DNA from 3 places in the Bacillus sp. MN7755 genome. Region 1 is predicted to be linked to each of the others. Evidence: predicted binding sites of a transcription regulator. Region 1 holds the regulator's gene; each other region holds the start of a gene.
The links. Region 1 encodes NrdR, which represses ribonucleotide reductase genes. Its sites were predicted from a motif close to AACACNATATATNGTGTT; they were not measured.
Positions count from the first base shown of each region.

Region 1 (3,287 bases):
TCAGCCAATCTGGTACCATTTCTTTTCGGACCGTTTTCTTCGACGTACGGCCTTTCTTCTTCGTCTCAGCCCATTCTTGATATTGACGGTTTTCTTCTTTCGCTAACGCCATTGCTTCAGCTACTGTACCGACCTTTTTGCGTGCCCAATGCCCTGCAATCTTCTCCACATACGTTTTCGCAAGTTTCATATCTGAGCGTAGCATAACGTAATAAATAAGTACATTCACAACACCTGGCGTTAACTTTTGATTGATCATTACATCTTCAACGATTTGCAAGTCAGCCTTCGTCGCCTCTGCACCACCAGAAATTTCTTTCAATAGTTGTTTTGGTGAGATTTCCTCTAACTGTTTTATTAACATCTCTTCTTGCGTAGAGGGCTCTTTCTCTTTCATCATACGTGCAGCGTGAGGCTGTACTCTTTCACTTAATACAGGTAACGCTTGACCATTTTCGAACTGATACCAATCACGTGCTCCTTTTCTAAGCCTTTCAATATCAATTGTCTGCATCTCTGTCACCGCACCAAGAACGATATTTTGCATCGATAACACATCTACACCGTATACGTAAGCAAGCGTAATGACACATTCCCGCACTTGATCTGTAATCGCCTTTTTAGGAACAAGAGCGGACAAGCCATCTACAAATAAGGAGAAATCAAAGAAGTCATTCCAAACTTTCGGAGCGTCCCCCTTCTCGTTACTTGGCATAGCTGTCGTTTTTGGAATACGAAGATCTTCTTGCGCATGCTCAAGCTGACCTGGATTAAACGAACCAAACACATCATTGAAAGAACGTGTAACATTTTCATAAGATACAAAATCAAATTCTTCTTCTAAGAAATATTGCTTTACTTGATTATATTTTGTCCGACTCAATCGATTGTATAAAAAGATACTTAAAACAATATCATCAAAAAACTGTTTCGGCGATAAAGGTGGTTGCAGCTCGTATATAAACATTCGAATATCTTTTTCTTTCTTAATATATACTTTCAAAAGCCCAATTGCCTCTAACTTTACCCGTTCCTCATATATTTCGGGAAGCTGCATTTGCATAGTCACCATAAGGGAATGATGCGTATTCTCTTTTCCAAACACACGATCTTGCTCTAACTCTCCCCATAGCGTCATGTACAAGCTAAACGCTCTACTACCTATTAACGGCTGATACAACATCGTTAACACTTTTCGGTCGTAATTATGCAGTAACCCTTTCGCACTTACTTTATAACGATCAATTGGCAATAGCTCCATCCATGACTGTTTTTCCATTCTTGCTTTTCCTTTCTCTCATCCAATCTATCCTCTACTTCATTCGTTCTATCTTCATTATATAATTTCTTAGCGAAAAAGAGCTATTAGCTTTCGCTTCTAGCTCTCTTATCTCATTACTTACGGTATGTAAAGAGAATACAATACAGATTCTACTCTCTTTCTTTTTGCAGTATATCTTTTAATTCTTCAATAAATACATTTAAATCTTTAAATTGGCGATATACAGATGCAAAACGTACGTAAGCAACATCATCAATATCACGCAGTTCTTCCATAACAATTTCGCCTATCATATCACTTTTCACTTCTGATATACCTAAATTACGAAGTTCACGTTCCACACTTTGAGTTACTTCTTCTAATTGCCTTAAAGATACTGGTCTTTTTTCGCACGCTTTAATTAAGCCACGTAAAATCTTTTCTTTATTAAACTCTTCTCGTGTGCCTTCTTTTTTTACAACGATAAGAGGTGACTCTTCTACTCTTTCGAATGTCGTAAAGCGGCTTAAACAACTTTCACACTCTCTCCTTCTTCGAATAGAGCGCCCCTCGTCTACCGGACGCGAATCTAACACTCTTGTACCATTATGAGAACAGGATGGACAACGCAATATATTCACTCCTTTACACTATACTCTTTATTTTTTCTCAACTTACTTCATCTGACAATATATATACAATATTATATAACTCATTCTAACTCTCTTACCACTTTAAGTTTAAGCGCATTATTTTATCATCCCGTTTTCAAAAATAAGATGGTAGATAGGGTGCTAACTTATTCGTAAGAGCTCAGTTTATCTAACTAACAAGTACGTTATATTTTTCCTTTTTTATAAACTAAAAAAGAGGTGCATTATACACCTCTTTACATTTTAAATCAATTATGTTCTTTTTTAAAGAGCTTTTGTTTCTCTCTGCTTAATTTCGAAGCTACCAGTGCCTCGAGGAAGCTCGATGCTCTCACGCGTTTTCGCGTTTAAACCTTCTGCAATATATTCTGCAGCAACATTTGGATCAATACGATCCCCACAAGTATAAACATCAATACTTGCGTAACCGTGCTCCGGAAAGCTATGAATTGTTAAATGTGATTCCGAGATAATTACTACTCCACTTACACCTTGTGGTGCAAATTTATGGAAAGCAACCTCACGCACTTCAGCACCAGCTCTTAGTGCTGCATCCACAAATAATTGTTCAATATACGGCATGTCATTAAGCTTGTCGAAATCGCAATCCCAAAGTTCAGCGATTACGTGACGACCCATCGTATCCATAGTATCCATTCTACAGTTCCCCCTTGTAAATTTATTCTAACTGTTCGAATTGAAAACTAATTTGCAATTTGGCTTGCTCCACTACCACGGGGGAAAGTTAGTCCAGAGAGGTCCTAACCCTTTAAGTAGTGACTACGTACCTCAGCTCTTAAGTTTACGAGTGTTAGTATACTTTGTTTATTTTCATTTTGCAACAACAGTTTTTTCGATTTTCTGTCATATTTTCCTCTTTACTTTTCCCTAAAAAAAAGAAATGATTCACAAATACAGTAATAACAACGCTTCGTGGTATGTCCACTTTCCAAAATATACTCATATAATTTTTTCCTTTTCAGAAAAAATTAAAAAAAGAGAGGGCAATATTCACTTGCCCTCTCCCTTATTCACTTAAATATGTTGCACATTTTTTTGTTTCGCTAATTCGTCAACAACTAACGTTACAAGATCTACAACACGACGAGAGTAGCCCCACTCGTTATCATACCAAGCAAGTACTTTTACTTTACGATCACCCATTACCATTGTAGATAAACCATCAATAATAGCTGAGTGTGTATTTGTATTAAAGTCAATAGATACTAAAGGCTCTTCACTGAATTCTACAATGCCTTTTAACGCACCGTTTGCAACAGTTTTGAATGCATCGTTAATAGCTTCAACTGTCACATCACGTTTCACATCTACTACTAAGTCAACAAGAGACACGTTTGGTGTTGGTACACGAA
Region 1 covers NZ_BTRL01000017.1:150,074-153,360, forward strand. The annotation lists gene ACYVEC_RS19980 (replication initiation and membrane attachment family protein) at 1-1,279, opposite strand, end outside; gene nrdR (transcriptional regulator NrdR) at 1,432-1,893, opposite strand; gene speD (adenosylmethionine decarboxylase) at 2,179-2,562, opposite strand; gene ACYVEC_RS19995 (glyceraldehyde-3-phosphate dehydrogenase) at 2,950-3,287, opposite strand, start outside.

Region 2 (3,287 bases), on a different contig from region 1:
TAAGATACATTCTGAACTTTTATATTTTCATTCTAAGATAAGATTTAGCACGGTAGGTTACCTCAAATTTGAGGCTTTCCCCGTTTAACGGAGTTTTCGACTAGCATTTCTACTAGAAGGTGCTACATATTTAACACAAGTTCGACATCTTCACAGTTCCAATATCCTTCAATGGATGTTGGTTATTTGCATTTGATTTAAACATTAAGTACGGATAACCAGACTCAAGCTGAATCATAGCAATTTTAATAAGCATGTCACGCGCACTAATATCTAGAGGCTTCTTCTTCACTTTCGGATTGCTCATTAATTCATCGTACATTTCATCGATATCAATATCATCTAAATGCTTTCCGTATTCTTTATACACCGTATAAGGCGCGAAAACATGGAAAGGTTCGTTTTTCTCAGCAAGCTCAAAGAACTTACTTGGAACGATAATTCCGATTGATAGAGACTGAATACGGCTCTTCTCATCGGCATTTATTTTTTTTGTATCAAGGAATTCAATAATATCCCAATGGAAAATGTTTAAGTATACTGCACCGGCACCTTTTCGTTGGCCAAGTTGATTCGCATATGAAAACGAATCTTCAAGCAATTTCATAACGGGCACTACACCACTTGCAGCGTTGTCGATACCTTTAATTTGCTCACCACGTGCGCGTAGCTTAGATAAGTTTAAAGCTACTCCTCCGCCGATTTTCGATAATTGCATTGCAGTATTAATGTTAAAGCCGATTGAATTTAAGCTATCATCCATCTCTAACAAGAAACAAGACACCATTTCTCCTCTTCTGCTTCTTCCCGCATTTAAAAAGGTTGGTGTCGCTGGTTGGTAGTTTTGTTTGACAATCATGCTTGCGAATTGTTTTGCTTTCGCAACATCACCGCGTCCTAAGTATAATGACACAATTGCTACACGATCTTCATAGCTTTCTAAGTATTGTTTTTGATCATTCGTTTTTAACGCATAATCTTTGTAGAACTTAGATGCTGCCATATAAGATTGGAACTCGAAGTTTTCACCATAAGCGATGTTATATACCTCTTCTACTTCCTCCAAGCTATACTCGTCCAGAACGTTGTAATAGTAATCATGTTCTTTCATATACTCCATTCGCTCTGCCACGCTATTAAAAGAAACGGTATTCTCTCTAGCTTCTTCCATAAAGACTTCTAATGCCTCTTTATCCTTATGAAGCTGATAAAAACCGTCCTGCATTTGCGTGATTTCATTATTCAGTTCAATGTGTCGCAATCTCCCGCACCCTTTCCTTAAAATATTCTACATCGTTATTTGTTCCAGATAACTCAAATTTTGATACAATAGGCACTTCATATTTAGTAGAAATTTTGTCAGCACTTGCACCGAACATGTCTCCCCAGTTACGATTGCCGCTTGCAGATACGCCTTTTAATTTTTCATTATTGCGCTCTAAAAAGTCTAAAACACGTTCTGGTACATTGCCAAAACCTGTTGTATACGTAATAAGAATAAAGTCTTCATCTATTACTAGATCTTCATCAATTTGAACGGCCGGCATATTTAATTTGTGGATGAAACGCTTCACGTTTCCTGTCATGGAATCATATGCAACTAACATTTCCGACCCCTCCCTCTCCAATCTATATTCTCTATATGTTGTTCTTGATTTCTCTATATATTGTATTACGTTTCAAAATAAGACACAAGATATATGTATAAATTCTTTCTTTTTTTAACTTTTACTTTTCGACAAGACAGTCGATTTTTTTCAATACAATGACTATGAAACAACATTCTAAAACTCATGTCAATAAAGTGCTTTTCAAAAAAGTTGTCAACGAATTTAACCTTATTTTTAAAAAAGGTTCCAATGTATTTTGTCATAAAACGGCAAATGCTGGAGGAATATATTTCTCCAGCATCACGCAAAAAAGAACAGACAGGAAACGATAATCTGTTCTAAAAAACGATTACATTTATCAATTTTACTTTATTAAATATTATACATATACTTTCGGTTCGCGTTACATACTAAAAGATAACTATTATAGAAAAAGATAATTATTATGGAAATTCAACTTATTTATGAAAAGATTATTCAGAGTGCTCAATACGCAAAATATCTTTTACAAAAATATGATGTGGATTTTCATCTTTATCAATCATTGTACATACAGGAGCTTCTTCATCAAAGTAAACAATCATTCCTTCTACGTACTGATATGTATGTTGAACTTGTACAGTTACTTTAATTTCTATAGCCTCTTCATATGCTCTTTTTATTTTCTGAAGCATTTTTGCCGAACACTTTCGTTTCTCTGGATACATAACCATCCCCATAAATCGATTACCGGCTCTATCTTTCCACATATAATCCCAATGCGGTAATATGCCTTGTTTAAAATCGCCCATAATTCTCCTCCCCTATATTCTTCTAGTTACGAACGTGGCGTTTCTGAATATGTATAAATTACTTGTCCGCCGCGCTGTGCGTTCCCAATAATATGTTTAAAGTCTTCCCTACTTACTACAACTTCTCTGAACGTATAAAATACATCTTTCGTAACAACATACTCCTTTATTTCACCATTTTTCAGCTGATCCAAAATTGTATTTGCTAATTCTTTATCCATGTATTTCACCTCTATGCAATATTTTATTTTATCTTATATTCTATAGGTCAACAACTGTAAAATTATCCAGATGCTATACCTTCATTTCATTTTCATTATTTTTCAAAAGATATCTCTTTATTATATGTCCACTAAATATCATATACTAACATAGCTACTTCTCTATATCAAACATTTCGACATTCAATTATGCAAAGTTCCATACCACTATGCTACAATATATAAATAGAATTAGGAGGGATACTATGATTCGGAAAGCAAAAAAGACAGATGCAACGGCAATAGCTCCTTTATTGTATAATGCTCTGCACGAAATTGCTGAAAAAATCACAGGTAGCACAGTTGAGACCGAAGTATTACTAGGACTTGAAACATGGTTCTCAAAAGAGGGCAATCGACTGAGCTATGAAAACTGTTTTGTATATGAGCAAGACGGGGGTGCAGTTGGAGTTATTGTCGCTTATCACGGTAGTGAGGCAACAAGGCTTGATGAACCAATTGTACATCACTTAAGAGAATTACATAAAGATGAATCGATTACGTTAGAAAAAGAAGCTGAACTTGATGAATATTACATTGATACATTATCAGTTTCAAGTGCACATGGTGGAAAAGGAATTGGTTCTAAATTAATTGAAGCTGCTGAAATTCATGCAACTGAAAAG
Region 2 covers NZ_BTRL01000008.1:380,339-383,625, reverse strand. The annotation lists partial or broken gene ACYVEC_RS09045 (ribonucleotide reductase N-terminal alpha domain-containing protein) at 134-1,261, opposite strand; gene nrdI (class Ib ribonucleoside-diphosphate reductase assembly flavoprotein NrdI) at 1,248-1,607, opposite strand; gene ACYVEC_RS09035 (hypothetical protein) at 2,084-2,401, opposite strand; gene ACYVEC_RS09030 (hypothetical protein) at 2,428-2,622, opposite strand; gene ACYVEC_RS09025 (GNAT family N-acetyltransferase) at 2,868-3,287, shown strand, end outside.
Region 2: the regulator NrdR is predicted to act here: its motif matches at 1,657-1,674, upstream of nrdI (class Ib ribonucleoside-diphosphate reductase assembly flavoprotein NrdI).

Region 3 (3,287 bases), on a different contig from region 1:
TAAACACTCCGCAAGACCGATAAAACCAAGACTTAACGTCCCTTGCTTTAAAATGGATGCTACAGAATCTTCAGGCTGTAACGTTTCTCCTCCGCGCCATACACCTTGTGAATATAAAAATCGAAAATCTCTAGCTCGCTTCGTACATTGGTACTCAAATCGTTCTAATAATTGCTTAATCCCTAAATCTAAGTAATAATTTAACGCTTCAAAAAACGCTTCTTTTGAACCACTAATTAACGCTAATTTCACTAAATTAATAGACGTAAATGATAAATTCCCTCTTCCAATCGCTGTTTCTTCTCCATGTATGTTAGACATAACACGAGTACGGCATCCCATGTAACATACTTCACTTTCCGGTCGTCCATCATAATGCACTGCATTAAATGGCGCATCTAAAAATGAAAAGTTAGGGAATAATCTTTCAGCCGTTGTTTCTAACGCTAATTCAAATAAATCATAGTTCGGATCACTTTCTTCAAAGTTCAAACCTTTTTTCATTTTAAAAATTTGAATAGGAAAAATTGGTGTTTCCCCTTTACCAAGACCAGCTTGTGTCGCTTTTAAAAGCTCTCTAACTAATAATCGTCCCTCTTTTGATGTATCTGTTCCATAATTAATAGAAATAAACGGTACTTGTCCCCCGCCCCTACTATGCATACTATTTGAATTATGAATAAACGCTTCACAAGCCTGATACGTATCATTTTCTGTTTCTTTCCATGCAAATTCTTCTATTTGTTCTTTCGTAAGCGGATATGACTGTAATCGTTTCTTATGTCTCTCTACTGTTTTTCTCACATATGGAGCTAAATCAATATCAAAGAGTGCAAACGATTGACCACCATGCTGCATATTTTGATTCGCTTGAAAAATAATAGACGAAAGAGCCAATGCACTTTTAATGTCTTGCGGTTGTCTCATATGGCCATGTCCTGTATGAAAACCGTTAGCAAGCATTTGCGCTAATGGAATTTGCGAACAAGTCGTTGTCCCAGTCGCATAAAAATCTAAGTCATGTGGATATAATATATTTTGATTTATCGCTTTTTTCACTTGATCTGACAATAAATTTTCAACTGCATAATATTTCGCACTCTCAGATGCGAACGTTCCCATTACTCCCATCGGAGAGCGGCCATCTACATTTGCATTTTCTTGCATTAAATCTTGTTCATTGCCGTGGACAATTGTCTCAAACACTCTCATTAATTCTTCTCCACGTGTATTTTTTTGTAACATTTATAACCCTCCACCAATATGTTGTTGTCTTTTGATTAAAATGTTACTACATATAGTCTTATTGTTTCTGTGAGAAATGTAACATTCCTGTGAAATTTTTTGCACGAAATAATGAATTTTTCATTTACAAAAAAGAAATGTGCTCTTTACAAATGTATGGTACAATATACGGGAAAAACTCTTTTTACCCTTTATCAACACATTTGAATAAAGGAGACTGAACTTATGGTTACTACATATCTTTTATTTATCGTTGCCTACTTACTTGGCTCGATCCCATTTGCACTAGTCGTTGGAAAGATTGGTTATGGAATTGACATTCGTGAGCATGGAAGCGGTAATTTGGGCGGGACAAATACATTCCGCACACTAGGGAAAAAAGCAGGTTTTATCGTTACAATTGCTGACATTTTAAAAGGTACATTAGCAACGAGTCTACCGATTATTTTCGGGTTAGATGTTCATCCACTATGGTTCGGATTAGCAGCTGTTCTTGGACATGTGTATCCGATTTTCGCGAAATTCCGTGGTGGTAAAGCAGTTGCAACTTCTGCTGGCGTGCTTTTATGCTACTCACCAGTTGTTTTTGCAATATTAGCTGTTGTCTTTTTCAGCCTTTTATTTACAACAAGATACGTATCACTTTCTTCTATGGTAACAGCTGTCGTTGCCGTTATCGCATCAATTGTTAGCGGGGATAAAATCTTCATTATTGCGATGTGTTTATTAGCAGGTATGGTTATTTATAAACACCGTGCAAATATTGGACGAATTATAAATAAAACTGAACCGAAAGCAAACTTTTCAAAAAAGCAAAAATAAGATCGTAACCCACATAACGCAAAAAGAAAACGTGAAGCATATTAATAGCGTCTTTTTGCGTTATTTTTTATACTAAAGAAAAAGCAACATAATTTGGAGGAACTATACATGAATCTTTCCGTAACAAAAGAAGCAGCACAATGGTATAAAAACGAATTAAACTTACAATCAGGTGAAACACTACGCTTTTTCGTACAATACGGTGGTTGCAGCACTGTGCAAAAAGGACTTTCTTTAGGTATTCGTAAAGATGACCCTGCACACCCTGCTGTTCAAATTCAAGAAGAAGATATTAACTTCTTTATTGAAAGCGATGATGAGTGGTTCTTCGATGGACATAATTTAGTTGTTACATTTAACGACGGTGATGATTTCCCGCAATTTAATTATGAAAAATAGAAAAAACGTGGCTTCTGCCACGTTTTTTTATTTTTTCTTAATTTCCTCATATTTCGCATACCACTCAGGATAGAACTTTTTAAATGATACGGGCCTGAACCCTTCTTTTTTCGCACAAATATTCGTCGTACTTGCGGTAATACAAAGTTCACCTTCGCCGTTATATATTTCATAACCATATACCACACGAAGCGGGCTCACAGTGTCCACCCATGTTTTCACAATTGCTTTTTCACCGTAACGCATCGCTTTACGATATGAAATTTGCAAATCTAACACAGGAGAAATAATACCCTCTTTCTCCATTTCAACATATGAAAAACCTAAATCTTGTATAAGTTTCGTGCGACCTAATTCAAGCCACACCAAATAGTTTGAATGGTAAACAACACCCATTTGATCTGTTTCCGCATAACGGATTTCAACTTCATGTTCTGCTACAAACATATGTATTCGCCTTCTTTCACTTCTGCTGCCTTGCATACATTTAATCATAATACAGTGACAACAAAAATAAAATAAAAACAGTGAATCTTTTACTGAAAGGAGCAAGCATATGATTCAAATTGTAACTGTTCGTAGCGGTGATAGCGTATATAGCTTGGCATCAAAATATGGATCAACACCTGACGAGATAGTAAAAGACAATGGATTAAATCCAGCTGAAACACTCGTTGTTGGTCAGGCACTGATCGTGAATACGAAAGGGAATAATTATTATGTACAGCCTGGCGATAGCCTATATCGAATCTCTCAGACATATAACGTTCCTCTCGCTAGTTTAGCTAAAGTTAATAACTTATCTTTAAAATCCATTCTCC
Region 3 covers NZ_BTRL01000007.1:104,425-107,711, reverse strand. The annotation lists gene ACYVEC_RS05790 (anaerobic ribonucleoside triphosphate reductase) at 1-1,245, opposite strand, end outside; gene plsY (glycerol-3-phosphate 1-O-acyltransferase PlsY) at 1,471-2,067, shown strand; gene ACYVEC_RS05780 (HesB/YadR/YfhF family protein) at 2,176-2,466, shown strand; gene ACYVEC_RS05775 (acyl-CoA thioesterase) at 2,494-2,913, opposite strand; gene ACYVEC_RS05770 (glycosyl hydrolase family 18 protein) at 3,023-3,287, shown strand, end outside.
Region 3: the regulator NrdR is predicted to act here: its motif matches at 1,288-1,305, upstream of ACYVEC_RS05790 (anaerobic ribonucleoside triphosphate reductase).